3 regions of the Castellaniella denitrificans genome follow, and region 2 is predicted to be linked to each of the others. Evidence: predicted binding sites of a transcription regulator. Region 2 holds the regulator's gene; each other region holds the start of a gene.
The links. The regulator HrcA, encoded in region 2, represses chaperone genes, less so after heat shock. The targets are predictions, from matches to a motif close to TTAGCACTCNNNNNNNNNGAGTGCTAA.
Positions count from the first base shown of each region.

Region 1: ACFO27_RS13445 (co-chaperone GroES) is a predicted target of HrcA. The motif match lies at 2,199-2,225, and genes of this name have one in related genera.
Region 3: rpoH (RNA polymerase sigma factor RpoH) is a predicted target of HrcA. The motif match lies at 5,855-5,881, and genes of this name have one in related genera.

Region 1 is NZ_JBHSEZ010000028.1:280,759-290,276, reverse strand. It holds gene ACFO27_RS13465 (hypothetical protein) at 1-225, opposite strand, end outside; gene ACFO27_RS13460 (Tn7 transposase TnsA N-terminal domain-containing protein) at 134-796, opposite strand; gene ACFO27_RS13455 (helix-turn-helix domain-containing protein) at 1,118-1,432, opposite strand; gene ACFO27_RS13450 (CopG family ribbon-helix-helix protein) at 1,626-1,892, opposite strand; gene ACFO27_RS13445 (co-chaperone GroES) at 2,278-2,565, shown strand; gene groL (chaperonin GroEL) at 2,600-4,246, shown strand; gene ACFO27_RS13435 (amino acid ABC transporter ATP-binding protein) at 4,380-5,105, opposite strand; gene ACFO27_RS13430 (ABC transporter permease subunit) at 5,133-5,813, opposite strand; gene ACFO27_RS13425 (amino acid ABC transporter permease) at 5,825-6,562, opposite strand; gene ACFO27_RS13420 (glutamate/aspartate ABC transporter substrate-binding protein) at 6,559-7,491, opposite strand; gene ACFO27_RS13415 (hypothetical protein) at 7,550-8,839, opposite strand; gene ACFO27_RS13410 (LysR family transcriptional regulator) at 8,993-9,518, shown strand, end outside.
Region 2 is NZ_JBHSEZ010000001.1:172,798-182,315, reverse strand. It holds tRNA gene ACFO27_RS00910 (tRNA-Gly) at 1-72, opposite strand, end outside; gene murB (UDP-N-acetylmuramate dehydrogenase) at 349-1,446, shown strand; gene dapB (4-hydroxy-tetrahydrodipicolinate reductase) at 1,543-2,334, opposite strand; gene ACFO27_RS00895 (outer membrane protein assembly factor BamE) at 2,334-2,819, opposite strand; gene fur (ferric iron uptake transcriptional regulator) at 3,032-3,457, shown strand; gene recN (DNA repair protein RecN) at 3,501-5,153, opposite strand; gene ACFO27_RS00880 (NAD kinase) at 5,183-6,085, opposite strand; gene hrcA (heat-inducible transcriptional repressor HrcA) at 6,202-7,215, shown strand; gene hemH (ferrochelatase) at 7,241-8,287, shown strand; gene grpE (nucleotide exchange factor GrpE) at 8,434-9,006, shown strand; gene dnaK (molecular chaperone DnaK) at 9,108-9,518, shown strand, end outside.
Region 3 is NZ_JBHSEZ010000001.1:952,993-962,510, forward strand. It holds gene ACFO27_RS04510 (COX15/CtaA family protein) at 1-272, shown strand, start outside; gene cyoE (heme o synthase) at 307-1,218, shown strand; gene ACFO27_RS04520 (SCO family protein) at 1,307-1,918, shown strand; gene ACFO27_RS04525 (cation:proton antiporter) at 1,921-4,569, opposite strand; gene rpoH (RNA polymerase sigma factor RpoH) at 4,916-5,821, opposite strand; gene ACFO27_RS04535 (endonuclease/exonuclease/phosphatase family protein) at 5,935-6,786, opposite strand; gene aspS (aspartate--tRNA ligase) at 6,796-8,589, opposite strand; gene ACFO27_RS04545 (DUF502 domain-containing protein) at 8,621-9,271, opposite strand; gene ACFO27_RS04550 (FmdB family zinc ribbon protein) at 9,284-9,517, opposite strand.

The sequences.
Region 1 (9,518 bases), on a different contig from region 2:
CGATACAGCGTACTGTCCTCGATTGACCCTATCCAGAAACTCGCCAACACGCATTGCACGCAGCTCACCCGTCATCACATCTTCGAACTGAATCTTCTTGTCGCCAATCTGACGGTGAAATGCGAATTGCCGATCACCAATCCGCACCACCAAACCACGCTCTAGCCGAAAAGTCCCCATCGTGATCTCCTTTCTTATCCGTACTGTTAAAAACACGCGTGTCACTCAAGCTGGGCGCAAGATGCAGCTCACGCCGACCGATGAGGTAATGGATCCGATCTCGCGTAGTGCCTAAGCACTCGGCCAGTGCACTGACGGACATGGGAAATGACAGTCCGCGCAGTCGAACCAACAAACTTTCGACAAGATCGCGTGACAGGTGTGATCGGGCATGGCGAAGGATGACGCTCGCCCGTTCATCACGACCATTTGCGGCGATTTCATGTTCGGTACACACAAGGAAACGCAAACCGCGCCCCTCGATAGCAACCTTTGCTGCCTGCAGCTTGTCTGCATGTTTGCTAACGAACTTTCGAGGCTTGACCTCAACCACGATGTCATCATGCGAAGCACATCGGAGGAGGTAGTCGGGGGTGTATTTGCCCAACTCGCCCAATTCAACGTGGAACGGCTGGTGAAAAATTTCGCGAAGGGAGGGGTATAGCAGCGCTATATATACAAACCTGCATTCCAGCAGGCTTTCATACGCAACAGGATGGTCCTGTAGCCACGGGCAAGGGATATAGCCCACGCGCCTATGTGGTGCACGGGTTACAACGGGACGAGCGGATTTCATGAAACGACCTCTTCCTCATAAGCTGACATTGCCCTGTTGCCAAAAATCGTGGCAAAAAGGGGGCTTGACAGGCGAGAGCGAAGAGGACAGACTATGGTTTCCACACCGGTAGTACTGCAATTCGCCCTGCGCCAGTTGATCTAAACGATTGATTGGCGTTTGTGCTTTCTAGATGCTTACATCGGTAATGCTCCTATAAAAATGCTCAAAGCCCCGGCAGGGGCTTTTTTTTATTCAGTTGCTCTCCTGGGCCAGCACAGTGACTAACCGTGTCACATTGAGGGCAGCCGGGCACAGATCAAACTTCAAACGCAACTGCATTTAGATTTCCCGATGAAGGTAGGCTTGTGTGGCAGCGCTCAGCAGCCTTTCGGGACGGGAATAGCCGAGGCTCTCTACCCGGCTCATAACGAATGTCCAAATGGCCGCCTGCTGCAGTCGTGCAGCCTCCTCGTCAGAGGCCCCCAAAGCGGCGACCAGTTGCCGTAGCCTCGCAGACGCAGGGGGCAAACGCCTCCCCTTCTCGACATGGGTAATGTAAGACGGATGGCAGCCTAGTCGAGTCGCTAGCTGGCCTACGGAGAGGCCCTTGGATCGTCGCAATGCCGCCAGATCGTTCCCAAAGACTCGTAACACAGAATCCCTTCCTCCAAAGACAGTCAGAAGGAAATTCTGAGCTTCAGGAGATTAACCGCCCATTGGGGTTTTCCATATCATAAGTCGTTGATTTATAACGATGAATTAGAATAACTCATGCGGTTTTTGTACTGTATTTTCTTCACGCACGACCAGTCCATAGACCATAAGCACAGGAGAGACTTGAGTGCCATCAACGGGGCACCGGGAGCTCTTGAGCCGTGCCCAGACTGTCCGCCCAGGACTTCACCGCCTGATGTTCGATGCTCCGACCTGCATCCACATCGGCCAACGCCTCGTAGGTGAGCCGATCCCGTTCTTCTTCCTGAGCCATCCAAGCGGCCAGGGCCTGCTGGATGACCCAGCCGCGTGAACGTCCGAGTCGCGCCGCCATCTTGTCCACCTTGTCGGCAAGCTGGAGCGGCACATGTGCAGTCAGCACCTTGGTTGTCATCTTCATGCCACGCCCTCCATATAAGCTGAGTTAACGCCAAGTAGACCATTAGGATTGTCATGGGCCAACGAGGCACTGCCTATACATTCCAGGCAGCAAAAACAATAGAAACGCCCCGTTTCTGAATCCCACCTCAACCCCATTTTTGCCCTGAAACACGCAACAACGCTAGATCTAGCCATTTTTCGGAGTTCAGAACTGAACGGCGGAAGTTCAAAACTCAGTGGCGTTCGACAGCTTCCGGTCCGCGGGCGGCATCCGGTTCGCGCCGATACATATTGCCCCTTGAAACCCCGGGAATCGTCCTTATAATTAGCACTCGACGGGGTTGAGTGCTAACAACCACAACCAGCCCCCGCACCCTTCAATTTCTATGTACAGGAGTTCCTCCATGGCACTGCGTCCTTTGCACGATCGCGTGATCGTCAAGCGTCTGGACAACGAGCGCACCACCGCCTCGGGTATCGTCATCCCTGACAGCGCGGCTGAAAAGCCCGATCAGGGCGAAGTCCTGGCCGTCGGCCCCGGCAAGAAGACCGAGGACGGCAAAGTCATCGCTGTCGACGTCAAGGTCGGCGACAAGGTCCTGTTCGGCAAGTACGCCGGCCAGTCCGTCAAGGTCGATGGCGAGGAAGTGCTCGTCATCCGCGAGGAAGAAATCCTCGCCGTGATCCAGTAAGCCACCTCACCGTTCAATCCCAAGGAATTTCAACATGGCTGCAAAGCAAGTTTATTTCGGTGACGATGCCCGTACCCGCATCGTCCGCGGCGTCAACATCCTCGCCAACGCCGTCAAGACCACCATGGGCCCCAAGGGCCGCAACGTGGTGCTGGACCGCTCCTTCGGCGCCCCCACCGTCACCAAGGACGGCGTCTCCGTCGCCAAGGAAATCGAACTGAAGGACAAGTTCGAGAACATCGGCGCCCAACTGGTCAAGGAAGTCGCCTCCAAGACCTCCGACAACGCCGGCGACGGCACCACCACCGCCACCGTGCTGGCCCAGGCCATCGTCGAGGAAGGCCTGAAGTACGTGGCCGCCGGCATCAGCCCCATGGACCTGAAGCGCGGCATCGACAAGGCCGTGGTCGCCGCCGTGGACGAGCTGCACAAGCTGTCCAAGCCCTGCACCACCAGCAAGGCCATCGCCCAGGTCGGCTCGATCTCGGCCAACAGCGACACCTCCGTCGGTGAAATCATCGCCAACGCGATGGACAAGGTCGGCAAGGAAGGCGTCATCACCGTCGAAGACGGCAAGTCCCTGGAAAACGAACTCGACGTCGTCGAAGGCATGCAGTTCGACCGCGGCTACCTGTCGCCCTACTTCATCAACAACCCCGATAAGCAAGTCGCCGTGCTGGACGACCCGTTCGTCCTGATCTTCGACAAGAAGATCAGCAACATCCGCGACCTGCTGCCGGTGCTGGAACAAGTCGCCAAGTCCAGCCGTCCGCTGCTGATCGTGGCCGAGGACGTCGAGGGCGAAGCCCTGGCCACCCTGGTCGTGAACAACATCCGCGGCATCCTGAAGACCACCGCCGTCAAGGCCCCGGGCTTCGGCGACCGCCGCAAGGCCATGCTGGAAGACATCGCCATCCTGACGGGCGGCACGGTGATCTCCGAGGAAACCGGCCTGTCGCTGGAAAAGGCGACCCTGGCCGAGCTGGGCCAGGCCAAGCGCATCGAAGTGGCCAAGGAAAACACCACCATCATCGACGGCGCCGGCGACGCCAAGAACATCGAAGCCCGCGTCAAGCAGATCCGCGCGCAGATCGAGGAAGCCACCTCGGACTACGACCGTGAAAAGCTGCAGGAACGCGTGGCCAAGCTGGCCGGCGGCGTGGCGGTGATCCGCGTGGGCGCGGCCACCGAAGTCGAAATGAAGGAAAAGAAGGCCCGTGTCGAAGACGCCCTGCACGCCACGCGCGCGGCTGTCGAGGAAGGCATCGTCCCGGGCGGCGGCGTCGCGCTGATCCGCGCCAAGGCCGCCGTGGCCAAGGTCAAGGGCGACAACCCCGACCAGGCCGCCGGCATCAAGCTGGTCCTGCGCGCCATCGAGGCTCCGCTGCGCACCATCGTCTCCAACGCCGGCGACGAAGCCAGCGTGATCGTCAACGCGGTTGAAAAGGGCGAAGGCAACTACGGCTACAACGCCGCCACCGGCGAATACGGCGACCTGGTCGAGCAGGGCGTGATCGACCCGACCAAGGTCACCCGCACCGCGCTGCAGAACGCCGCCTCGGTCGCCAGCCTGCTGCTGACCACCGAAGCCGCCGTGGCCGAGATCGTCGAAGACAAGCCCGCCGCCGCGATGCCCGACATGGGCGGAATGGGTGGCATGGGCGGCATGGGCGGCTTCTAAGCCCCTGCTCTTCCCGGTCCGGCGCCTCGGCGCCGGCCGGGCCCCGGCTAATGAAAATCCCCGTCGCGGTTCGCGGCGGGGATTTTTTTCGCGGGATGACAGCCGCCGGCACCGAGGCGACGGCCCGGAAGGGTCAGTGCAGAATCTTCGCCAGGAAGTCCCGCGCCCGTTCGGACTTGGGCGACCGGAAAAAATCCTCGGCCGCGTCGGTCTCCACGATCGCGCCCGCATCCATGAACACGATCTTGTCGGCCACCTTGCGCGCGAAACCCATCTCGTGGGTGACGCACAGCATGGTCATCCCTTCCTGGGCCAGCTCGACCATGACGGCCAGCACCTCATTGATCATTTCGGGATCGAGCGCCGAGGTCGGCTCGTCGAACAGCATGACTTCCGGGTCCATGCACAGCGACCGGGCGATGGCCACGCGCTGCTGCTGCCCGCCGGAAAGCTGCGACGGATACTTGCCCGCATGGGCCGACAGGCCGACGCGTTCCAGCAGGGCCAGGGCCTTCTTTTCGGCCTCGGCCGGCGGCCGGCCGAGCACCTTTTCCTGGGCGATGGTGAGGTTGCGCAGTACCGACAGGTGCGGGAAGAGCTCGAAATGCTGGAACACCATGCCGATGCGCCGGCGCAGATCAGGCAGCCTGATGGCGCCCGAGCGGATCGATTGCCCCTTGTAGAGGATGTCGCCTTCCTGAAAATCCTCCAGCCCGTTGATCAGCTTGATCAGGGTGGACTTGCCCGAGCCCGACGGCCCGCAGAAGACGACGACCTCGCCCGCGGACACCGAGACGCTGCAATCGGCGAGGGCGCGGAACTTGCCGTACCACTTGGAAACGTTTTTCAGTTCGATCATGCTTTCAATTCCATGGAGGGCGCGCGGTCAGGCCCGGCGCAGCCGTTGTTGGAGCAGCTTCACCAGGGCGCTCAGGGCCGCGCAGACCACCCAGTAGACGAAGCCGGCGAACAGCAGCATCTGGACGACGTTGCCGTCGCGCTCGCCGATCCGTACCGCGTTGCTGAAGAAATCACCCAGCGCGATCACGTAGACCAGCGACGTGTCCTGGAAGATGACGATGCACTGGGTCAGCATGATGGGCAGCATGGCGCGGAAGGCCTGCGGCAGAATGATGTAGCGGAAGGCCTGCGGCGTGGTCATGCCCAGCGAACGCGCCGCCTGGAACTGCCCGGCCGACAGCCCCAGGATGCCCGCGCGAATGATTTCCGCGAAGAACGCGGCTTCCAGCATGGAATAGGCCACCATGGCCGACACCAGCCGGATGTCCACGCTCGGCGACAGGTCGAAGACGGCCTTGAGGACCTGGGGGACCACCAGGAAGAACCACAGCAGCAGCATCACCAGGGGGATGGAGCGGAACAGGGTGATGTAGGCCTGGGCGCCGCTTTGCAGGACCCGCGAACGGGACACGGCGCAGACCGCCAGGACCGTGCCCAGGGCGATGCCGCAGGCGATGGCCACCAGCGTCACTTTCAGGGTGATCCAGGCGCCGGCGGCCAGGATGGGCCAGGCATCGAGCAAGGAAGAGAAATCGAAGTGCAGCATGGCGTCGTCTCCTATTCGCCCATCAGGCCGGGACGAGCGGTCCAGCGGCGGACCCAGCCCATGATCCGCAGGATCATGAAGTTCAGGACGACGTAGGCCAGCGTGACCAGGATGAAGGATTCATAGGGTTGCGCCGTGTAGTCCACCAGTTGCCGCGCCTGGCCGCTCAGTTCCAGCAGGCCGATCGTGGAGGCCACCGCGGAATTCTTGGAAATGATCAGGAATTCCGAGGTCAGCGGCGGCATGATCCGGCGGAAGACCTGGGGCAGGATGATGTGGCGGTAGGTCTGGGCCAGCGAGAAGCCCATGGACAGGCCCGCCTGGGCCTGGCCCGCGGACATGGCCTGGATGCCGGCGCGCAGCTGTTCGCAGATGCGGGATCCGGTATAGGTTCCCAGCGCCAGCACGGACGTGACGAAGAACTGGACCGTCGGATCGGCCCCCTTGATGGCGTCGCCCAGGGACACCGGCAGCATTTCCGGCACGACGAAGTACCAGATGAAGAACTGCACGATCAGGGGAATGTTGCGGAAGATCGAGACATAGGCGACGCCCAGCGCGCGCGGCCCCCGGCCGGGCAGGGTGCGCAGCACCCCGAACAGGGTGCCCACCGCCAGCGCCAGGACCCAGGCGCACAGCGTCAGCGCGGCCGTCGTGGCGAACCCATGGAGAATCCACCCCAGATAGGTGTCCCCCTCGCCGGTGGCGACCGGCTGGAGCAGGACGCCCCAGTTCCAGTGATAGCTCATTTGGCTTCGGGGTCGATCTTGTCGTTCGGATGGGCGAACAGATGCCGCATGGCGTCCGACATGGGGAAGTCGAGATTGAGCTGCTTGGGCGGGATCGGGCTCATGAACCATTTCCGGTAGATGGCCTCCCCTTCGCCGGACGTCTCGGTCCGCGCGACGACATCGTCGACCAGCGCCTTCATCCCGGTGTCGCCCTTGCGGACCATGCAGCCGTAGGCCTCGTAGGACTGCGGCGTGCCGACGATGACGTAGTCCCGGGGATTGCGCGTCTTGGCGCGTTCACCCGCCAGCAGCGCGTCGTCCATCATCATGGCCTTGGCGCGCCCGGTCGACAGGGTCAGGAACGATTCCGAGTGGTCCTTGGCGCTGATGATCCGCATGCCCATCTTCCGCTCCGCGTTGAGCCGGCGCAGGATGATCTCGGACGTCGTGCCCGCGCCGACGACCACGTTCTGGCCTTTCAGGTCGTCGAAGTCGCGGATGCCGGAATCCTGCTTCGCGAGCAGCCGGGTGCCGATGATGAAGAGGCTGTTCGAGAAATCGACCTGCTGCTCGCGGGAGGCGTTGTGGGTCGTGGTCGTGCACTCGAAGTCGATGGTCCCGTTCTGCAGCAGGGAAATCCGGTTCTGGGAAGTGATCGGCAGCCAGCGGACCTTCAGGTCCGGCATGCCCAGGTCCTGGCGGATCCGGTCGAGCACGCGGTTGGTGAAGTCGATCGAATAGCCGATCGGCTCCTTCGCGTCGTTGTAGTAGGAAAACGGGATCGACGCTTCCCGGAAGCCCACGACCACGGTGCCGTCGGCCTTGATCTTGGAGAGGGTGTCCGTCGGTTCCGCGGCGGCGGCGAGCGCCGGGAGCGCGCAGGCGAGCAGCGCCCATGCCGCGGTCTCGCGGATGCGCCGATGAAGCGGGAAATGACTGTCTTTCATGTCTGTCTCCTGGTGTTGTCCCCGGATCGCCGGCTCGGCCGGTCCGCCGGGGCCTGGTTCAATCGGCGCGGACCAGCGCGCCGACGTCGATGAGATACATCTGGCGTTCGTGTTCGTGCACCGAATCGATGCAGATCCGCAGGCCGTCCCGGCTCCAGCGCGGATGCAGGTCGCAGCGGTTCTCCTTGCGCAGGCCCGGGTCCGTATAGAAGCTGCCCAGGTCGTGGCGAACCCGCCGGTCGCAGTCGTATAGCATCAGGATGCGCTCGTTGGTCCGGGGGTCCGGATAGGTGTCCGTCAGCAGCCAGCGCGAATTCACGGGCGAGAACGTCATGTGGCCGTTCTCGGTCAGGATGCCGTCCCCGATCACTTCGACGCGCCCCCCGTCGGCATCCTCGTACAGGTGGTAGTGGATGCTGCCGTCGTGGGGCCCCCAGACGATGATGTGGCGGTCGTCGCGCCACAAGGGATGGGAGATCTGGTATTCCGACTTCTCGTAGTCGTAGGTCCCGACCGCGTCGGGATCGAAATCCGCCGCCAGTTGCGGCAGCGGATGGTCGGAGCATTCCAGCAGGCGCAGGTTCCCGCCGTCCGGATCCATGGTGATCAGCCGGTGCAGGAAACAGGTCTCGTCCTCGACGCGCTCGGTCCAGCGGTGCAGGAACAGGATGCGGGAGGACGAGGGGTTGATCTCGATGTGGCTGACCCAGTGCAGCGCCTTGTCCATCGAAGGCCGATGGTGGAAATCGCGCAGGTCGGCGTAGCTCACCAGCAGGCGGGTTTCGCCCGTGTCCAGGTCGACGCGGCGGATGCCGTCGTCCGCGGGATGGAGCGGCAGATCCCGCCGCTTGCCGCCCGGCTCGCAGTAGCCGATGGTCTCGTGCGTCACGTACAGGCGGCTGTAGTCCACGGTCAGGGCGTAGCGGCTGTCCGGCGCGGCCACGTAGATCGGGCTGTCCAGGTAGCGGGTGCGGCCGGACCCGACGTCGTGGATGGCGGCCCCGAAGCCGGGATACGGCCCGCCCGCCGAATCCCGGCGCACGTTGTAGATCATCTGCAGGCCGTCGCGGCCGTCCAGCCACTGGAGCTGGCAGCCCATCTGCCAGTTCCACGCCGTGGTGCTCCCGCACACGTGATAGCGGTCGCCATCCTGAGTGTCGAAATAGCCGACCTCCGCCCGCATGTCCGGCGTCAGGTCCGCCGTCATGACCTCGACGCGGTTGGCGAGCACGTAGCGGTCCGACCGGTCCCAGACCGTCTTGTCGTAGTACCCGAAGAAATGGTGCCGCGGCCCCACGCCCAGGCGTCGGACGGGATAGGCGTGGAGGGAAGCTGGTTGGATCGTCATGTCGCTGCGCATGGAAAAAAGTGCCGTGATGGGCCGAGGACCGGCGGGACTGCATTTCCAGGCGATTATAGGGAGCCGAATCAATACGGGATAATTCTATTTTTCGCATACACTATTCATAATTGATATACCATCGCCACCGGCCGCCCGCCCATGTCCCGCCCCTTGAATTTCCAGCAGATCCAGGCCTTCAAGACCGTCATGGAAACCGGCACGACCACCCGCGCCGCCCAGATCCTGAACACGACCCAGCCCTCGATCAGCCGCCGCCTGTCCGAACTCCGGGCGGCCACCGGCCTGGAGCTGTTCGATCTCTATAACGGACGCCTGCGCCCGACGCGGGAAGGCCGCCAGCTCTACGAGTCCGTGCGGCGTCACTTCGAGGGCCTGGAAAAGATCGAGACCGCGGTGCACGTGCTCCGGAAATCGGGCACGGGCGTCCTGCGCATCGGCAGCACCCCGACACTGGCGGCCGGGCTGCTGCCCGGCGTCATGGCGCGGTTCACCCGGCAGAACCCGGGGGTCTACATCAGCCTGCAGACCTTCGGCACGCCCCAGTTGCGCGACTACCTCAGCCAGGGCCTGATCGATTTCATCCTGACGACGGGCCACGTCGAGGACCCCTCCATGGTTTCCACCCGGCTGCAGCGGGCGAGCGCCGTCTGCGTGCTGCCGACCG
Region 2 (9,518 bases):
GCGGGAAACGAGTCTCGAACTCGCGACCTCAACCTTGGCAAGGTTGCGCTCTACCAACTGAGCTATTCCCGCGTTGTTTAGCTGTTCAGCTAAGCCATGCATTGTATTGTGTATTTTTCAGGCTGTCAAATCATCGGATCTTTCCGCCTGGACTTCAGGCCCGTCAGGGCGCTGTTGCCGATACGCAATCAAGCAAGAGGCGAAACTATAAAACATGACATCGAAGGCTGTCAAATCGGCCTGGGGTCCTGTTGGGGCCCACTCAAATGCCAACCCTGAAACCGTTCCGCGCGCCTGCCGGCACCTCGCGCGGTATGCTTACGCCTTCTTGTCCGACCCTCTCGCCCCATGCCCGCCCAGCCCCCCGTCTTTTCCGATCAGGACCTGCAAGCCCGCAACACCCTGGGCCTGCCGGCGCGGGCGGCCGTGGCGGTGCTGGAAGACGAATCCGCCATTCCGGCCCTGTGCGAGGCCCTAGCTGCCGGCCGGAACGGCCCGGAAGGTCGGGAAGCCGATGCGCCGCTGTTCGTCCTGGGCGGCGGCAGCAACGTCGTCATCGAGGCCCGGCCGCATCATCGCATCCTGCGCGTGGCGCTGCGCGGCATCCGCCTGTGGGATGAAACCGCCGGCCACTGGATCGTCGAGGCGGCGGCGGGGGAACCCTGGCACGGTTTCGTGGATCATTGCCTGTCGCAGGGCTGGCCGGGGCTGGAGAACCTGGCCCTGATTCCCGGGACGGTGGGGGCGGCGCCGGTGCAGAACATCGGCGCCTACGGGCTGGAACTGGACCAGCGCCTGCATTCGGTGGTGGCCTGGGACCTGCGGGCGGGCCGCGAATACGAACTGCGTCCGGACGAGTGCGGCTTCGCCTACCGCGACAGCCTGTTCAAGCGCGACGGGGCGGGGCGCTGGCTGATCGTGCGGGTGCGTTTCGCGCTGCCCAAGGCCTGGACGCCACGCCTGGGCTATCCGGACCTGCGCGATCATCCTGGGCTGCGGGACGAGGGCGGGGGATTCGGCGCTGGCGGCGCGGCGCGCGGAGCGCCGAGGACGCCGTCCCCGCGCCGGATCTTCGACGCCGTGTGCGACATCCGCCGCCGCAAGCTGCCGGATCCGGCGGTGCTGGGCAACGCGGGCAGTTTCTTCAAGAATCCCGTGATCGGCGCCAGCCAGGCGGCTGAACTCGCGCGGCGGTTTCCGGGCCTGCGGACCTATCCCCAGGCCGATGGCCGGGTCAAGCTGGCGGCGGGCTGGCTGATCGAGCAGGCGGGCTGGAAGGGGCGGCGCCTGGGCCCCGTGGGCATGCACGAGCGCCAGGCGCTGGTGCTGGTGAACCACGGCGGTGCGCAGGCGGCGGATGTCCTGGCGCTGGCCGGGGCCGTGCGCGCCGACGTGGAAAAAAGATTCGGGGTGGACCTGGAGCGGGAGCCCGTGGTGCTGGACTGAGCGCGGCCGGGCCGTTCAGGCCGGTATGCGGCATGAAAAGACGAAGGGCCTCCGGATTGAGCGGAGGCCCTTCTCGCCATTCGGACGGCGCCGTGTTCAGGTCGCCAGCACGTCCTGCATGTCGAACAGGCCGAACTCGCGGCGCGCCAGGTAGCGGGCGGCGCGCAGGCTGCCCTGGGCGTAGGTGGCGCGGCTGCTGGACCGGTGGCTGATCTCGATGCGCTCGCCCGTGCCGCAGAAGTACACGGTGTGGTCGCCGACGATGTCGCCGCCGCGCAGCACGGAAAAGCCGATGTGGCCGGTTTCGCGCGGGCCGGTGTCGCCGTGGCGCGCCCAGTCGGCGATCTCGTCGAGCGGCTTGCCCCAGGCGCGCGCCACGGCCTCGCCCATGGCCAGGGCGGTGCCGGAGGGCGCGTCGACCTTGTTGCGGTGATGGGCCTCGAAGACTTCGACGTCGTAGCCGCTGTTCAGCAGCCGGGCGGCCATGTCCAGCAGCTTGAGCGTCGCGTTGACGCCCACGCTCATGTTGGGGGCGAAGACGATGGCGGTCTTCTGGGCGGCGGCGCGGATGGCCTGCTTGCCCTCGGCGTCGAAGCCGGTGGTGCCGATGACGCATTTGACGTGGTGCGCGACGCAGGCGTCCAGGTGGGCCAGGGTGCCTTCGGGACGGGTGAAGTCGATCAGGCAATCGGCGCCGGCCAGGGCATCCAGGCTGTCGGTGATGCGCACGCCCGTGTCGATGCCCAGGGGCGCGCCGGCGTCCTGGCCGATGGCCTCGTTGCCGGGGCGGTCCAGCGCGACGGCCAGGGTCAGGTCCTGGGATTCCAGGACGGCCTGGATCAGCATGCGCCCCATGCGGCCCGAGGCGCCCGCGATGGCGATGCGCATTATTTCCGCTCTTCCTGGCTGGACGTGCCGATGGGGGCGGTCTCGATGGTGGCCTGCGGCACGACGTTCTGGCCGCTGGGGGAGGCGGACGAGCCCAGGCCGGGGGAAGCCGACCGTTGCGCGGCGCGTTCGGCGTCGACCGACTGGATGGCTTCCTTGCCGCTGTCGGCCTTCTGGAAGGGCTGGCGGTCGGGCTGCTCGTCGCCCGTCCAGCGCGTCAGCCGGTCGTTCTCGAACCAGACGGTGAACTTGCGCAGTTCGTCCTGGCCGTAGCCGGGCTGGTTGTAGTAGGGGTAGTCCCAGCGCTCGGCGTGGAAGATGTCCTGCAGCGTGGGCGTGCCCAGGATGAAGCGCACCTGGTCGCGGGTCATGCCGGTTTCGAGCTTGGCGACCTGCTCGGCGGTGATCCAGTTGCCTTGCTGGATGGTGGCCCGGTAGGGGAAGCCCCAATTGGTCGAGCCGCAGCCCGCGAGGCCCAGCGCCATGACGCTGGCGGCCAGGCATAAGGTCAGCCTGTGGGAATGAGCGCTGGATCGGATGTGCACGAAAGCCCCTCGTGGTGGATTCGATGGCCGCGCAGTCCGCGGCCGCTAAAACCGCTATCATAAAGGGAATTCGGATTTGCGCATGCGCGCGGCTGAATGCGGGGGGTTCCGGCCCGCTTGCCTTTCGCCGCATTCCCCGGGATACTTCAATCATGAACGACCAGATCGAACTCAAGACCATGGGCCTGAAGGCGACTTTTCCGCGCCTGAAGATCCTCGATGTATTCCGCAAGGCGGAAACCCGTCACCACAGCGCCGAAGACGTCTATCGCGCCCTGATCGCCGAAGACGTGGACATCGGCCTGGCCACCGTGTATCGCGTGCTGACCCAGTTCGAGCAGGCGGGCATCCTGCTGCGCAGCCAGTTCGACGGCGGCAAGGCGGTGTTCGAGCTGAACGACGGCGATCATCACGATCACCTGATCTGCACCAACTGCGGCCGGGTGGTGGAATTTTCCGACGCGGAAATCGAAAAGCGCCAGCACCGGGTGGCCAAGGACAATGGCTTCACCCTGGAAAGCCACAACATGATGCTCTACGGCATCTGCCCGAAGTGCTCGGCCGCCAAACGGACCTGATCCGCCGCGCGCCGGCCGTCGGGGCGGCGCGCCGGCCGGCCCCTTAGCCAGTCTGCCCGGACGCCAGCATCTCGCGGGCGTGCGTGCGCGTGGCGTCGGTCATCTTCAGCCCGCCCAGCATGCGGGCGATTTCCTCCGTGCGGGATTCCTCGTCCAGCGGCCGGATGGCCGACAGCGTGCGGCCGGCGCGGGTGGCCTTGCTGACCCGGAAATGCCGGGCGGCGCAGGCCGCGACCTGGGGCAGGTGGGTGACGCACAGGACCTGGTGGCGCGCGCCCAGTTCGCGCAGCAGGCGGCCGACGACCTCGGCCACGGCGCCGCCGATGCCGGCGTCCACCTCGTCGAAGATCAGGGTCGGCACCCGGGCCGCCTGGCTGGCGATCACCGACAGGGCCAGGGAAATGCGCGCCAGTTCACCGCCGGAGGCCACGCGCGACAGCGGCCGGGGCGGGACGCCGGCATGGCCGGCCACCAGGAATTCCACGGTTTCCAGTCCATGCGCGGAAGGCTTGCAGTCCGCCAGGGCGATGTCGAAGACGCCGCCGTCCATGGACAGGGTCTGCATGGCGGCCGTGACCTGCGCCGCGAGCTGGACGGCCGTGGCGCGCCGCGCGGCGCTCAGGACGCGGGCCAGTTCCATGTAATGCGATTCGGCCTGGCGGCAGGCCTGTTCCAGCGCCTTCAGGTCCTGGCCGGCCTCGGCCTGGCGCAGCCGGGCGCGCAGCGTTTCGTGGTGCTCGGCCAGGGCGTCGGGCTCGACGTGGAAGCGGCGGGCCGCTTCGAACATGCGGCCCATGCGGGCGTCGGCCTGTGCCAGGGCGTCCGGGTCGGGCTCCAGCCGATCGGCATAGGCGTTCAGGCCGGACACGGTTTCCGCGCACAGGATGCGGGCCGATTCCAGCGCCTGGCAGTGTTCTTCCAGAGAGGGATCGTGGCGCACCAGGGACTGCAGGGACTGGATCGCGGCGTGCAGGGCCTGGGCCGCCGAGCCGGATTCGCCGTCCAGCGCCTCGACGGCCTGGCCGGCGCCGGCCAGCAGGGCCTGCGCGTGCGCGAGGCGGGATTGGCGGGCGCACAGGTCCGGCCATTCGCCGGGCTCGGGCGCCAGTTCGTCCAGCCAGGCCACGTCCGCGGCCAGTTGTTCCAGCCGGGCCGCCTGGCCGGCCGCGTCGCTGCGGGCGGCGTCCAGCGCGGCCTGCGCTTGGCGCCAGTCGGCCCAGGCCTGCTGCAGGGCGCGCGCCTGGTCGGCGTGGCCCCCCTGGGTATCCAGCAGTTCGCGCTGGCTGGCGGGCTGCAGCAGGCTCTGGTGGGCGTGCTGGCCGTGGATGTCCACCAGCAGGGCGCCCAGGTCGCGCAACTGGCCCAGGGTGGCCGGTACGCCGTTGATCCAGGCCTTGCTGCGGCCCTGGGGGTCGATGACGCGGCGCAGGATCAGTTCCGGGCCTTCCAGCGCCTGCTCGGCCAGCCAGCCGGCGGCGGCCTCGGGCGCGTCGAAGACGGCGCTGATGTCGGCGCGCGGGGCGTCCTGGCGGATCAGCGCGGCGTCGCCCCGGCCGCCCAGGGCCAGCGCCAGGGCGTCGATCAGGATCGACTTGCCGGCCCCGGTCTCGCCGGAGAACACGGTGAAGCCGGCGTCGAAGGCGATGTCGGCCTGGTCGACGATGACGAAGTCGCGGATGTGCAGCGCGCGCAGCATGGCTAGTATGGTGGCTGGGGCCGTCGGCCCTATTGGTCGGGTTCGTCCCAGGGGTGCAGCATGCGGTTCCAGTTCAGCTTGCTGCGCAGGGTGGCGAAATAGCTGTAGCCCTGGGGGTGCAGGAAACGGACGCGGTGGGGGCTGCGGCGCACGTCGATGCGGTCGCCTTCCTGGCAGTTGGACAGGGCCTGCATGTCGAAGTGCACGCTGGCGCCCGATTCCACCCGGCCCAGGGCGCTGATGGTGATGTTCAGCACGCTGTCGTCGGGCAGGGTGATGGGCCGGTTAGACAGGGTCTGCGGCGCGACGGGCACCAGCACCAGGGCGTCGACCTGGGGGTGCAGGATCGGCCCGCCGGCCGACAGGGCGTAGGCCGTCGATCCCGTGGGCGTGGCGATGATCAGGCCGTCGGCGCGCTGGCTGTGCATAAAGGCGCCGTTGCATTCGACGCGCAGTTCGATCATGCCGCCGCGGCCGGCGCGGTTGATGATCACGTCGTTCAGGGCCATGCCGGAGAAGATCGTTTCTTCGCCGCGCATGACGCGGCCTTCGAGGAGGATGCGTTCGTCCTGGACGAAGGCGCCGTTCAGGACGCGGGTGATGGCCTCGTCGGCGCTGCCCAGGGGGATGTCGGTGATGAAGCCCAGGCGGCCGTGGTTGATGCCGATCATGGCCACGCCGGACGTGGCCAACTGGCGAGCGGCCGCCAGCATGGTGCCGTCGCCGCCCATGATGATGGCCAGGTCGGCGCGCGCGCCGATGTCCTCGTAGGAGGCCAGAGGGAAATCGGCGACGCCGGTGTTGCGGCCCGTGTCGGCCTCGATCAGGACGTCGCATCCCGCCGCGGACAGGACCTGGCCCAATCGGCGCAGGGGCGCGTCCATGCCGCTGTCCTGGTGGCGGCCGATCAGGGCGACGGTCTTGAAGTGCATGGGCGGGGGGTCTCCCGGAATTAATGGAATAATAGGCGTATCCGATTATAGGGGAGGAGGGCGCGGCTGCCGATGCGGGCGGGCCGTTTCCATCCCGCATGCTGGATGAAATGGACATGGATGATCGAGCCAAGACGTTGCTGAAGGCGCTGGTCGAACGCTATATCGCGGACGGCCAGCCCGTGGGGTCGCGCACGCTGTCAAAGGTCTTTGATCTCTCTCCGGCCACGATCCGCAACGTCATGGCCGACCTGGAAGACCTGGGCCTGATCCACAGCCCGCACACCTCGGCGGGCCGCGTGCCCACGCCGCGCGGCTACCGCATGTTCGTCGACAGCCTGCTGACCGCGCGTCCCTACGAACTCAGCCCCGACCTGCGGATCGAGGATTGCCTGCCGGCGGCCGAACCCGGCCGCGCCGTGACCGCGGCGGCCTCGCTGTTGTCGAACCTGTCGCAATTCGCGGGCGTGGTGCTCACGCCCAAGCGCACCCAGGTGTTCCGCCACATCGAATTCATCCGCCTGTCGGACCGGCGCGTGCTGCTGATCATCGTCACGCCCAACGGCGACGTGCAGAACCGCATCCTGTTCGTCCCGCGCGAATACTCGGAAGCCGAGCTGCTGGAAGCCTCCAATTTCTTCAACCGGCATTTCTCCGGCAAGTCCTTCCACGCGGTCCGCCTGGCGCTGACCGACGAGCTCGCCTCGCTGCGCACCGACATCTCCCGCCTGATGCAGCAGGCCGTGGACGCCGGCCTGGATTCGCCGGACACGGACGACGAGGCCGTGGTCATCTCCGGCGAGGGCAAGCTGCTGGGCGTGTCCGAGATGACGGCCGACATGGACCGGCTGCGCCGCCTGTTCCAGCTGTTCGAGCAGAAGACCGACCTGCTGCACCTGCTGGACGTCTCCAGCCGCGCCCAGGGCGTGCAGATCTACATCGGCGGCGATTCCCGCCTGGTGCCGCTGGAGGACGTGTCGGTCATCACCGCCCCCTACGGGGTCGACGGCCAGGTGATCGGCACGCTGGGCGTCATCGGCCCCAGCCGCATGGCCTATGACCGGGTCATCCCCATCGTCGACATCACCGCACGCATGCTCTCCAACGTCCTCGGCCAGGCGGCGTCCTGATGCCGCCTTTTCCTGTGTCCCGACCATGAGCCGTTTCCTCCCCGAAGCGCCCGATCCCCGGGCGCTCGACCCGGACGCGCCCGGGCCCGGCCGCGGGCCGCTGGGCGTCCTGCTGATCAACCTGGGCACGCCCGATGCGCCGACCCCGGCGGCGGTCCGCCGCTACCTGGGCGAGTTCCTGTCCGACCCACGCGTGGTGGAACTGCCCGCCGCGCTGTGGCAGCTCATCCTGCGCCTGTTCGTGCTGACGCGGCGGCCGGCCGCCATCGCCCCGAAATACGCCCAGATCTGGCTCGATCGGGGCTCGCCCCTGCTGGTGCACAGCCAGGACCTGGCCGACGCCGTGGCGGCGTCCCTGCGCGGCCGCGGCCTGGACGTCCGGGTCGAGCTGGGCATGCGCTACGGCCGTCCGGCCCTGGACGGCGCCCTGGATGCACTGCGCGCGGCCGGCTGCGGCCGCATCCTGGCGGTGCCGATGTACCCCCAATACGCCGCCAGCACCACGGCCACGGCCGTGGACGCGGTGGCCGCGCGCCTGGCGCGGCTGCGTCACCAGCCCACGCTGCGCTTCCTGGACCGCTTCCATACGTCCGACGCCTATATAGAGGCGCTGCACCGCGCGGTGCGCGCGCATTGGGAACGGTCGGGCAAGCCCGACCGGCTGCTCCTCAGCTTCCACGGCCTGCCCCAGCGGTCGGTGCGCCAGGGCGATCCCTATTTCCGCGATTGCCAGCAGACCGCGCGAGCCCTGCGCGACCGCCTGGGCGCCGACGGCGCGCGCCTGCACGTGACCTTCCAGAGCCGCTTCGGGGCGGCGCCCTGGCTGCAGCCCTACACCCAGCCCACGCTGGAGGCCTGGGGCAGGGAAGGCGTTGGCACGGTGGACCTGATGTGCCCCGGCTTCCTGGCCGACTGCCTGGAGACGCTGGAAGAAATCGACATGGGCTGCCGCGAGGCCTTCCTGGCGGCGGGCGGGCGGGCGTTCCGCTATATTCCCTGCCTGAACGCCGACCCGGACTGGGCGCGGGATTTCGCCGGACTGATCGCCGACAACCTGGCCGGCTGGACGTAGCCGCCGGACGGACTCATCCACCCGGGCGGCCCGCCGTCCGGGGCCGGGATCCGGCCTTCCCGGTCCGCCGCCTGGGGCCTTGAAGAACGCCCCCGCCATCCCCATTTACCAACTTGTTCACCTATTTCAGCATTGGAGATTTCACCATGTCGGCACCCCAGGAAGACTTGGATCCGCAAGCCGCGCCGAGCGCCGAAAATCAACCCGCCAGCCAGGGCGCGGCCGATGGCGCCGAACCCGCCGCCGCCCAGCCGGGCGAAGACCTCGCCGCGCTGCTCGACGAGGCCCAGAAGCAGGTCGCCGAATATCACGACCAGTTGCTGCGCGCCCATGCGGAGGTCGAGAACGTCCGCCGCCGCGCCCAGGAAGACGTGGCCAAGGCCCGCAAGTTCGGCACGGAAGCCTTCGCCGAGAGCCTGATTCCCGTGCGCGACAGCCTGGAGGCCGCGCTGGCCCAGGAAAACCAGACCGCCGAGGACTGGCGCCTGGGTGTCGAGGCCACCCTGCGGCAGCTGAACAGCGCCTTCGAGCGCAACCAGATGAGCGAGATCGCCCCGGTGCCCGGCGACCCCTTCGACCCGCACCGCCACCAGGCGATTTCCAACGTGCCCTCCGAACATCCCCAGGGCGCCGTCGCCCAGACGCTGCAGAAGGGCTACCTGATCGCCGACCGCGTGCTGCGTCCGGCGCTGGTCATGGTGTCGGCCGGCCCGGCCTGAAGCGCCCGCCCGGACCTTGAAACCGGGTCCGGCGGCCCCATATTCGACTCATCGGCGGGCGCGAGGCCCGTCCACTCATTCAAACATCGACAGGATCCAACATGAGCAAGATCATCGGCATCGACCTGGGTACGACCAACAGCTGCGTCGCAGTGCTGGACGGCTCCAAGGTGAAGATCATCGAGAATTCCGAAGGCGCGCGCACCACGCCTTCCATCGTCGCCTACATGCAGGACGGCGAAATCCTGGTGGGCGCCCCGGCCAAGCGCCAGGCCGTCACCAATCCGAAGAACACCATCTTCGCGGTCAAGCGCCTGATCGGCCGCAAGTTCGAGGAAAAGGCCGTGCAGAAGGACATCGACCTGATGCCCTACAGGATCATCAAGGCCGACAACGGCGACGCCTGGGTCGAAGCCCAGGACAAGAAGCTCGCCCCCCCGCAAGTGTCCGCCGACATCCTGCGCAAGATGAAGAAGACCGCCGAGGATTACCTGGGCGAGGAAGTCACCGAG
Region 3 (9,518 bases), 780 kb from region 2:
GCAACTTCGCCTTCCTCGTCATCGCCCTGCTGGGCGCGCTGGCCTGGCGCTGGCGCCGCACGCCCGGCCTGGCCGGCCCGGCGCGCCTGCTGCTGGCCCTGCTGGCCCTGCAGCTGCTGACGGGGCTGACCACGATCTTCTTCCAATGGCCGCTGCCGATCGCCGTGATGCACAACGGCGGGGCCGCGGGCCTGGTCCTGGTGGGCGTCACGCTGCTGTGGCGCCTGTCCCGGGCCGGAAAACCCGCCCGCCCGGGCAGGGAAACCCATTAGCCGCGGCGCGCCCCGAAGCGCCTAGAATGCAAACATGACCACCACCGCCGCCGCCCCCCGCCGTTCCCCTTCCCTGCTGCGCCAGTACCTGGCCCTGACCAAGCCGCGGGTCACGCAGCTGGCCGTGTTCTGCGCCGTGATCGGCATGTTCCTGGCCACGCCCGGCCTGCCCGACCCCTGGCTGGCCCTGTCCGCCACGGCGGGCATCTGGCTGCTGTCGGCGGCCGCCTTTTCCATCAACTGCCTGGTCGAACGCGAGACCGACGCGCGCATGCTGCGCACGGCGCGGCGCGGCACGGCCTCCGGCCAGATCGGCAGCCACCAGGTCCTGCTGATGGCGGGCATCCTGGGCGGAGCCGGCATGTGGATCCTGTACACCCAGGTCAACGCCCTGACCATGTGGCTGACCTTCGCGAGCTTCGTCGGCTACGCCCTGATCTACACCGCCATCCTCAAGCCCCTCACGCCGCAGAACATCGTCATCGGCGGCCTGTCGGGCGCGATGCCGCCGGCACTGGGCTGGGCCGCCATGGCCAACGCCGTGCCGGCCGAGGCATGGCTGCTGGTGCTGATCATCTTCATCTGGACGCCGCCCCATTTCTGGGCGCTGGCCCTGTACCGCCACCACGACTACGAGAAGTCCGGCCTGCCCATGCTGCCGGTCACGCACGGGCAGAACTTCACCCAGCTGCACATCCTGCTCTACAGCATCGCGCTGTTCGCGGCGTCCGTGATGCCCTACGTGGTGCGCATGAGCGGCCCCGCCTACCTGGCTGCCGCCTGCCTGCTCAGCGGCCGCTTCGTGTGGCAATCCCTTGCGCTATATCGAAGCTACTCGGACGCCAGGGCGCGTAAACTGTTCCATTATTCGATCCTGTACCTGGCGCTGCTGTTCGCCGCGCTGCTGCTGGATCACTGGGTCGGCCTGGTTCTGGGGAACCTCTGAACGAGTCCTCCCGGCCCGACCCGGCGGAACCCCGACCCGGGCACGCGCCTCGGCGCCGCCCGGGCCGATTCACCGACCTGGATGATGGATCATGCCGTTCTCAATCCCGCGCCGCCGGCTTCTGGCCGCCGCGCTCTCCTCCCTGCCCCTCGCCCTGGCCCTGCCGGGCTGCACCTCGAAAGCCGAGCCCCTGCCCTTCGAGGGCAACGACATCACCGGATCCCACCTGGGGCGCGATCTGGACATGACCGACACCACGGGCCAGCGGCGCACGCTGGCGGACTTCCGGGGCAAGGTCCTGCTGGTGTTCTTCGGCTATACGCAATGCCCCGACGTCTGCCCCACCGCCATGGCGCAGGCCGCCCAGACCATGCAGCTGCTGGGCGACCAGGCCCGCGACGTGCGCGTCATCATGGTCTCGGTCGACCCCGCGCGCGACACGCCTGACATCCTGGGCGCCTACGTGCAGGCCTTCGACCCGTCCTTCATCGGCCTGACGGGCACCCCCGAACAACTGGACAAGACCGCGCGCTCCTTCAAGGCCTTCTACGCCAAGGAACCCGGGCCGACACCCGAGCACTACGCCATGAACCACTCGTCGGCCTTCTACCTGATGGACCGCGAGGGCGAGGCCCGCGCCCTGCTCGGGCCGTCCCTGACGCCCGAGGACGTGGCCCACGACATCAAGCTGCTGCTGTAAGGTCAGGCCGCCGTGGGCGGCGCGCCGGCCGGGCTCGCCGCATCCGGTTCCAGTTCCGCGGTGCCGGCCTCGCCCGAGGCCAGGGCCTCCTCCGCATCGGCCGGCGCTTCGGCCGCCGCGATCCGCTTGAAATCCGGCAGGGGCTCGTGCTGGCGCTCGCCGGACTCGAACTGCTGCCAGACTTCCACCGCCCGCAGGCGCTGGCGCACGATCAGGTCGATCTTCTCGCGCAGCATCGGGTATTGCTGCTGCAGGCGCTTGAAATCGCGCTCCTGGAGCATCAGCAGGCGGCTGTACCCCAGCGACCGCGCCCGCGCCTGGAAATCGTGATCCATGGCCAGCGCCATTTCCCCGAAGATCTGGCCGCTGCCCAGTTCGGCCGTGGTGCCGTCCGGCAGGTCCAGGACCACCGCGCCCGAGGCCACGAAATACATGGCGCGGCTGCGCCCGAACCGGGTGGGGATCGACTGGCCCGGCATGACCAGGCGGGGCTTGAGCACTCGGCGGATGGCCGCCATGGTGCGCTCGTCCATGCCTTCGAACATCGACACCCGCTGCACCAGCGCCGCCGCGCTCATGGTGATGTCCAGCACGCCGCTATCCTCCAGCGCCCCCCAGCGCATGTCCGCCTGCTGGATCAGGTCGGAATAGGTTTCCCCGCTGATGAGGTTGTGCGCCAGCATGTCGCGGTAGCGGATGCGCTCCATGGCGCGCGCCATGCGCGCGAGATAGGCTTCCTGGAGGTGCTGGGCGTAATTGGGATATTGCAGCGCCAGGGCCTGCAGCGCGCCTTCCAGCAGCGTCAGGCGGCGCTGGTGCGCGGCCACGATGATTTCGGTGACCTCCGGCCCCAGCAGCGGCTGCACGTCGGTCTTGGCGAACTGGATCAGGCGCCGCGCCACGGACCACTTGCACATCAGGTTGGTGAACCGCTGGGCCAGTTCGCGCACCAGCCAGTTCTCCCAGCCGGTCAGGTGATGCAGGCGCAGCGCCAGCTTCAGCGCGCGCGAATAGCGCAGGTCGCCGTCGATCGCGGCCTCGAAGCCGCGCAGGCCGCCCGAGCGCACCGCGTCCCCCAGCCGTTCGGCGCGCGCCAGCAGGGACTCGGCCGTGCGCCAGTCCACGACCTGGGCCTTGAGGGTCTCGAAGAACATCTCTTCCTCGCGGCCCGCCAGCATGCCCATGCCGACGGCGACCTTCTGGTCCAGGGACAGTTGATGCACCTGCCCGGCGTCCACGCCGGCCTGGCTGGCGTCGAACACCGCGTGCAGGCGCTCCAGCACCTCGCTGCCGATGTGCTCGTTGTGGGCGATGTCGTCGATCTTCAGGCGCAGGGCCTCGAGTTCGACCACCTGGGCCTGGTCGCGCAGGGTCCGGTCCACCGGCGAGAGCTGGTTCAGCCCCAGCCGGTGGATCAGCGGCCGCAGGGTCAGGCCGTTGATGAACAGGGTCATGAGCACGAAGCCGGTCGTGGCCACCGCGATGAACTGCCGCGCCTCGTGGGGCACCGCCGGCTGTTCCGTGACGGCCAGGGCCAGGGCCAGGGACACGGCGCCGCGCAGGCCGCCCAGCAGCATCACGGCCCGGTAGGACGGACTCACCTCGGTGCTGAGCCGCAGCCGCCCCAGCAGGGGCAGCAGGCCGTAGACGATCACCGCGCGCGCGCACAGCGTGACGATGAACACGACCAGGATCAGCAGGACTTCCATCCAGGTGATTTCCGCCATCATGCGCGGAATCAGCATGGCGGCGAAAAGGAAGATCAGGGAATTGGCCCAGAAACCGAATTGCGCCCAGGCGCCTTCGAGCTGCTCGAAGGTCGTGGGCGACATGCGCGTGCGGCCGCTGGAGCCCACCACCAGGCCGGCGATCACGGTGGCCACCACCCCCGACACCCCCAGGTAGTGCTCGGCGATGAAGAAGGTCAGGTAGGCCAGCGCCACGGTCAGCGTGACCTCGGCCGTGGGCCAGCCCCGCAGCCAGCGGAACAGTTCGATGGCCGACCGCCCCATGACTAGGCCGGCCAGGCCGCCGCCCAGGAAGCTGACCAGGAAGCCGCTGAAGATGTCCGCCACGGCGGGCGTGGTGCCGCCGAACAGGACGCTGAGCAGCACCGAGTACAGGGCGATCGAGGCCGCGTCGTTGAACAGGGACTCGCCCTCGACCAGGTTCGTGAGGCGGCGCGGCGCGCCGACTTCGCGGAAGATGCCCACGACCGCCACCGGATCGGTGGTGGCCACGATGGCGCCCAGCATCAGGCAGACCACCAGCCCGTAGGTGGAGATCGCCGCCAGCGAAAAGCCGACCGCCACGGTGCAGACCACGACGGCCACGATGGCCATCACCAGGATCGGGCTGATGTCGTCGAGCAACCGCCGCAGGTTCGTCGCCAGCGCCGTCTCGAACAGCAACACGGGCAGGAAGACGAACAGGAAGGTTTCGGAGGAGATCTCGAAGTGCTGCAGCGTATCCAGGAAGTCGGCCACGACGCCCGGCGCCCAGCCGTGCACGTGGATGACGACGCCCAGGACGAAGCCGACGATGGCCAGCAGGACGGAATAAGGCAGGCGCAGACGCCCCGCCAACGGTGGCATGAAGGACACCAGGGCCAGCAAGCCAGCCAGGCCGAACACCAAAAGGCCGATTTTCATGACGAGGAAACGCGTTCAGATCATCCGGGTGATATGTTACAGGCCCGGGGGACCGGCTTTCCAGCAGATGCGGCAAAAAAAAAGGGATGCCAGGCGGCATCCCGTGAACATCCGCTTCGATAGGGAGGGGAAGAGGAGAAGCAGAAGCGGACGACAGAACGGTGAGCCGGCGAGGCCGGCGCGCGCTCATGGAGGGTTGGTCCGGCCGGGGCGCAGAAAGTTCACGCTCGCCGGGAGGAAAAATGCAAAAGAGTGTGACCTGACGCCGGGATGGCTCGCGGCGCCGCCCGGACGGCCGAGGCCTGTCGCCGCCGCGCCACGGAGGCGACGACGGCCGCGCACGGGCTCAGGCGGCCTGGAAGTCCGCCTGCCGCTCGCTCAGGGCGATCCGCAGCTTTTTCAGGGCGGCGGCCTCGATCTGGCGGACCCGTTCGGCCGAGATGCCGTATTCGGCGGCCAGTTCGTGCAGCGTGGCGCCGCCGTCGTCGGCCAGCCAGCGGGCGCGCACGATGTGCTGGGAGCGCGCGTCCAGGGACGACAGGGCGTGTTCCAGGCCCTCGCCCTGCAGCGCGTCCATGCCGCGGCGCGCCAGCACCTGGGCGGGTTCCTGGGCCTCGTCGGCCAGCCAGTCGGAAGGCGCGTAGCGGTCCTCGTCGTCGCCCGGGGCGTCCAGGGCGAAGTCGCCGCCCGACAGACGGACTTCCATTTCGGCGACGTCTTCCGGACGCACGTCCAGCTCGCGAGCGATGTCGGCGACCTGGTCCGGGCCCAGGCTGTGGCCGTCGGGCCGCATGCGGCGCAGGTTGAAGAACAGCTTGCGCTGCGCCTTGGTGGTGGCGATCTTGACCAGGCGCCAGTTGCGCACCACGTATTCGTGGATCTCGGCGCGGATCCAGTGCACGGCGAAGGACACCAGGCGCACCCCGCGGTCGGGGTCGAAGCGGCGCACGGCCTTCATCAGGCCGATGTTGCCTTCCTGGATCAGGTCCGCGTGCGCCAGGCCGTAGCCCAGGTACTGGCGGGCGATGGAAACCACCAGCCGCAGGTGCGACAGGACCAGGTCGCGCGCGGCGTCCAGGTCGTTGTCGTCGCGCAGGCGGCGGCCCAGGTCGGCTTCCTGGTCGGCGGTGAGCATCGGCAGCCGGTTCACGGCGCTGATGTAGGCATCGATGGTGCCGAGCGCGCCGGGATTGGCGATCGCCAGCGACAGCTGGGACGGCGCGAGCGACAGGGCGGACGAAGAGGAGGTCATGGTGACAAGGTCCTCGTATTGGATGGGATGATGTTAGCACTCCATGGGGAAGAGTGCTAATTTCAAGGCAATAAGTGTTAGGCTGCCGCCCGGCGGGAAAGTTCCCGTCCGTCTCAGGGCAGTTCCAGGTCCGCCACCAGGGGGGCGTGGTCCGACAGCTTCTTCCAGGGCGAGCCGTGCAGCACCCGCGCGCGGCGCACGGCGAAGCCGCGCTGGTAGATGCGGTCCAGCCGCAGCCAGGGAAACACGGACGGGAAGGTCCGGGGCGGCGGCGTCAGGCGCGCATGGCCGTTCATGGACAGCTCCGGCGCCTGGCGCAGCGCCTGGCCCGGCAGCCAGGCCAGGCGTTCGCGCAGGCGCGACACGGTGCGCCGCAGCCGGTAGATCTCGTCCGACCCCTGCGGGGCGGCGGCGAAGACCTCGACCAGGCCCAGTTGCTCGACGAACAGCGGCGCCAGGCGGTTGGTCCAGTCGTTGAAGTCGCCGGCGATCAGCAGCGGCTCGTGGGCGGGCACCAGGCGCTGGATGCGGTCGGCCAGCGCCTGCACCTGGCGCGACCGCCCGCCCGCCAGCAGGCCCAGGTGCACCACCAGGCAATGCACCGGCACGTCGCCGACCCGCACCACGCCGTGCAGCAGGCCGCGCTGCTCCAGCCGGTGGTCGGAGACGTCCTGGTTCTCGTAGTACAGGATGGGATAGCGCGACAGCAGCGCGTTGCCGTGGTCGGTCGCCTGGCGCACGGCGTTGCAGCCGTAGGCGGCCTGCATGTGCAGGGCCGCCGCCAGGGACTCGTGCTGCGCGTCCAGGCTGCCATGCACCTGGTTGCGGCCCTGGACTTCCTGCAGGAACAGCAGGTCCGGCCGCAGGCCGTACAGCCCCAGCCGCAGGTCGGCCAGCGATTCCCGCCCACCCGTGGCCGAACGGCCCTTGTGGATGTTGTAGCTGACGACCCGCAGGACGGGCATGGCCGGTTCCTATTTGGCTTCCGTCTGGCGCAGGCGGATGTGCAGCTCGCGCAGCTGCTTCTCGTCCACGGCCGACGGGGCCTGCGTCAGCAGGCACTGGGCGCGCTGCGTCTTGGGGAAGGCGATCACGTCGCGGATGGATTCCGCGCCCGCCATCAGCGTCACCAGGCGGTCCAGGCCGAAGGCCAGGCCGCCGTGCGGCGGCGCGCCGTACTGCAGGGCGTCGAGCAGGAAGCCGAATTTCAGGCGGGCCTCTTCCTCGTCGATCTTGAGGGCCTTGAAGACCTTGCGCTGGACGTCGGCGCGGTGGATGCGCTCGGATCCGCCGCCGACTTCCCAGCCGTTCATGACCATGTCGTAGGCGCGCGCCAGGGCCTTGCCCGGATCGGTTTCCAGCAGGTCCTCGTGGCCCGGCTTGGGGCAGGTGAAGGGATGGTGCGCGGCGGTGTAGCGGCCCTCGCCCTCGTCGTACTCGAACATGGGGAAGTCCACCACCCACAGCGGCTTCCAGCCCGGCTCGAACAGCCCGTTGGCGCGGCCGAACTCGCTCTGGCCGATCTTCACGCGCAGGGCGCCGATGGCGTCGGCGACGATCTTGGCGCGGTCGGCGCCGAAGAAGATCAGGTCGCCGTTCCGCGCGCCGGTGCGCTCGATCAGGGCGCGCAGCGCGTCGGCATGGATGTTCTTGACGATGGGCGACTGCAGGCCTTCGGGGATCGAGGCGGCGTCGTTGACCTTGATGTAGGCCAGGCCGCGCGCGCCGTAGATGCCGACGAACTGGGTGTAGGCGTCGATCTCGCTGCGCGGCATGCTGGCGCCGCCGGGCACACGCAGGGCCACCACGCGGCTGGCCGGATCATTGGCCGGGCCGGAGAAGACCTTGAAGTCCACGTCGCGCATCAGGTCGGCCACGTCGGTGAATTCCAGTTTCACGCGCAGGTCGGGCTTGTCGGAGCCGAAGCGGCGCATGGCCTCTTCCCAGCTCATGACGGGGAAGGGATCGGGCAGCGCCACGTCCAGCACCTGGCGGTAGATCTCGCGCACCATGCCCTCGAAGATCTCGCGGATCTGGACTTCGTCCAGGAACGAGGTCTCGCAATCGATCTGGGTGAATTCGGGCTGGCGGTCGGCGCGCAGGTCCTCGTCGCGGAAGCACTTGGTGATCTGGTAGTAGCGGTCGAAGCCGGACACCATCAGCATCTGCTTGAACAGCTGCGGCGACTGGGGCAGCGCGAAGAACTCGCCCGGGTTCACGCGCGAGGGCACCAGGTAGTCGCGCGCGCCTTCCGGCGTGCTGCGGGTCAGCATCGGAGTTTCGATGTCGACGAAGCCCAGGGCGTCCAGGTAGTTGCGCGCCACCATGGACACGCGGTAGCGCAGCATCAGGTTGCGCTGCATCTGCGGGCGGCGCAGGTCCAGCACCCGGTGCGTCAGGCGCGTGGTCTCGGACAGGTTGTCGTCGTCCAGCTGGAACGGCGGCGTGACCGAGGCGTTGAGGATCTCGATCTCGCGGCAGAGGATCTCGATCTCGCCCGAGAGCAGGTCAGGGTTGGTGGTCCCGGCGGGGCGCAGGCGCACCAGGCCGGTGATCCGCAGGCAGTATTCGTTGCGGATCCGCTCGGCGGTCTCGAACGCGGCCTTGTTGTCCGGGTCCACCACCACCTGGGCCAGGCCCGCGCGGTCGCGCAGGTCGATGAAGATCACGCCGCCATGGTCGCGGCGGCGATGCACCCAGCCGAACAGGGTCACGGTCTGGTCGAGGTGGGCTTTGGACACCTCGCCGGTGTAGCAAGTGCGGTTCAAGAATGGCTCCGTCAGAGGAATTGTTCGAGTTTCAATGGGACTGCCCGCCGGGGGATTCCACGGCCGGCAGATCCATCTGTGTCTGGGGCGGCAGGCCGGGCGGCGCCACCACCCCCATGGACACGACGTATTTCAGTGCCGTCTCCACCGACATGTCGAGCACCTGGACATCGGCGCGCGGCATCATCAGGAAGAAACCCGACGTCGGGTTGGGCGTCGTGGGCACGTAGACGCTGACGAAATCGCCGTCCAGCAGCGTGGCGATCTCGGTGCAGGGAGTTCCGGTCAGGAAACCGATGGTCCAGGCGCCCTGGCGCGGATACTGCACCAGCACGGCCTCGCGGAAGGCCTGGCCGTTGGGCGCGAAGACGGTGTCGCTGACCTGCTTGACCGAATTATAAATGGAGCGCACCAGGGGGATGCGCCCCAGCAGGGATTCCCAGCGCGACAGGATGGCGCGGCCGATGAAATTGGCGCAGAACAGCCCCGTGAGCAGGATCACGGCCAGGACCAGGACCAGTTCGAACCCCGGAATCGCCACCCCGAACAGGGCCTCTGGCGAGAGGAACGAAGGCACCAGGGACATGAGGGTGCCGATCAGGACGGTCAGCACCCAGACCGTGGCCACCAGCGGCAGCCAGATCAGCAGGCCGGTGATGAAGTAGCGTTTGAGGAAGCGCATGGGTTCCGGGAATCAGCCCGACGTCGAGGCGGGCGGCGTGCCGCCGGAGGCGGGAGCCGCGCCCGGCGCGGCCCCGCCCGCCGCGTCGGCGGATTTCGGGGCGGATTTCCCGCCCCCGCGAAAATCGGTGGCGTACCAGCCGGTGCCCTTCAGGCGGAAGCCGGCCGCGGTCACCTGTTTTTCATAGGTGTCCTGGCCGCAGGCCGGGCAGGTCTTCAGCGGAGGATCCGAAATTTTCCGCAGCACG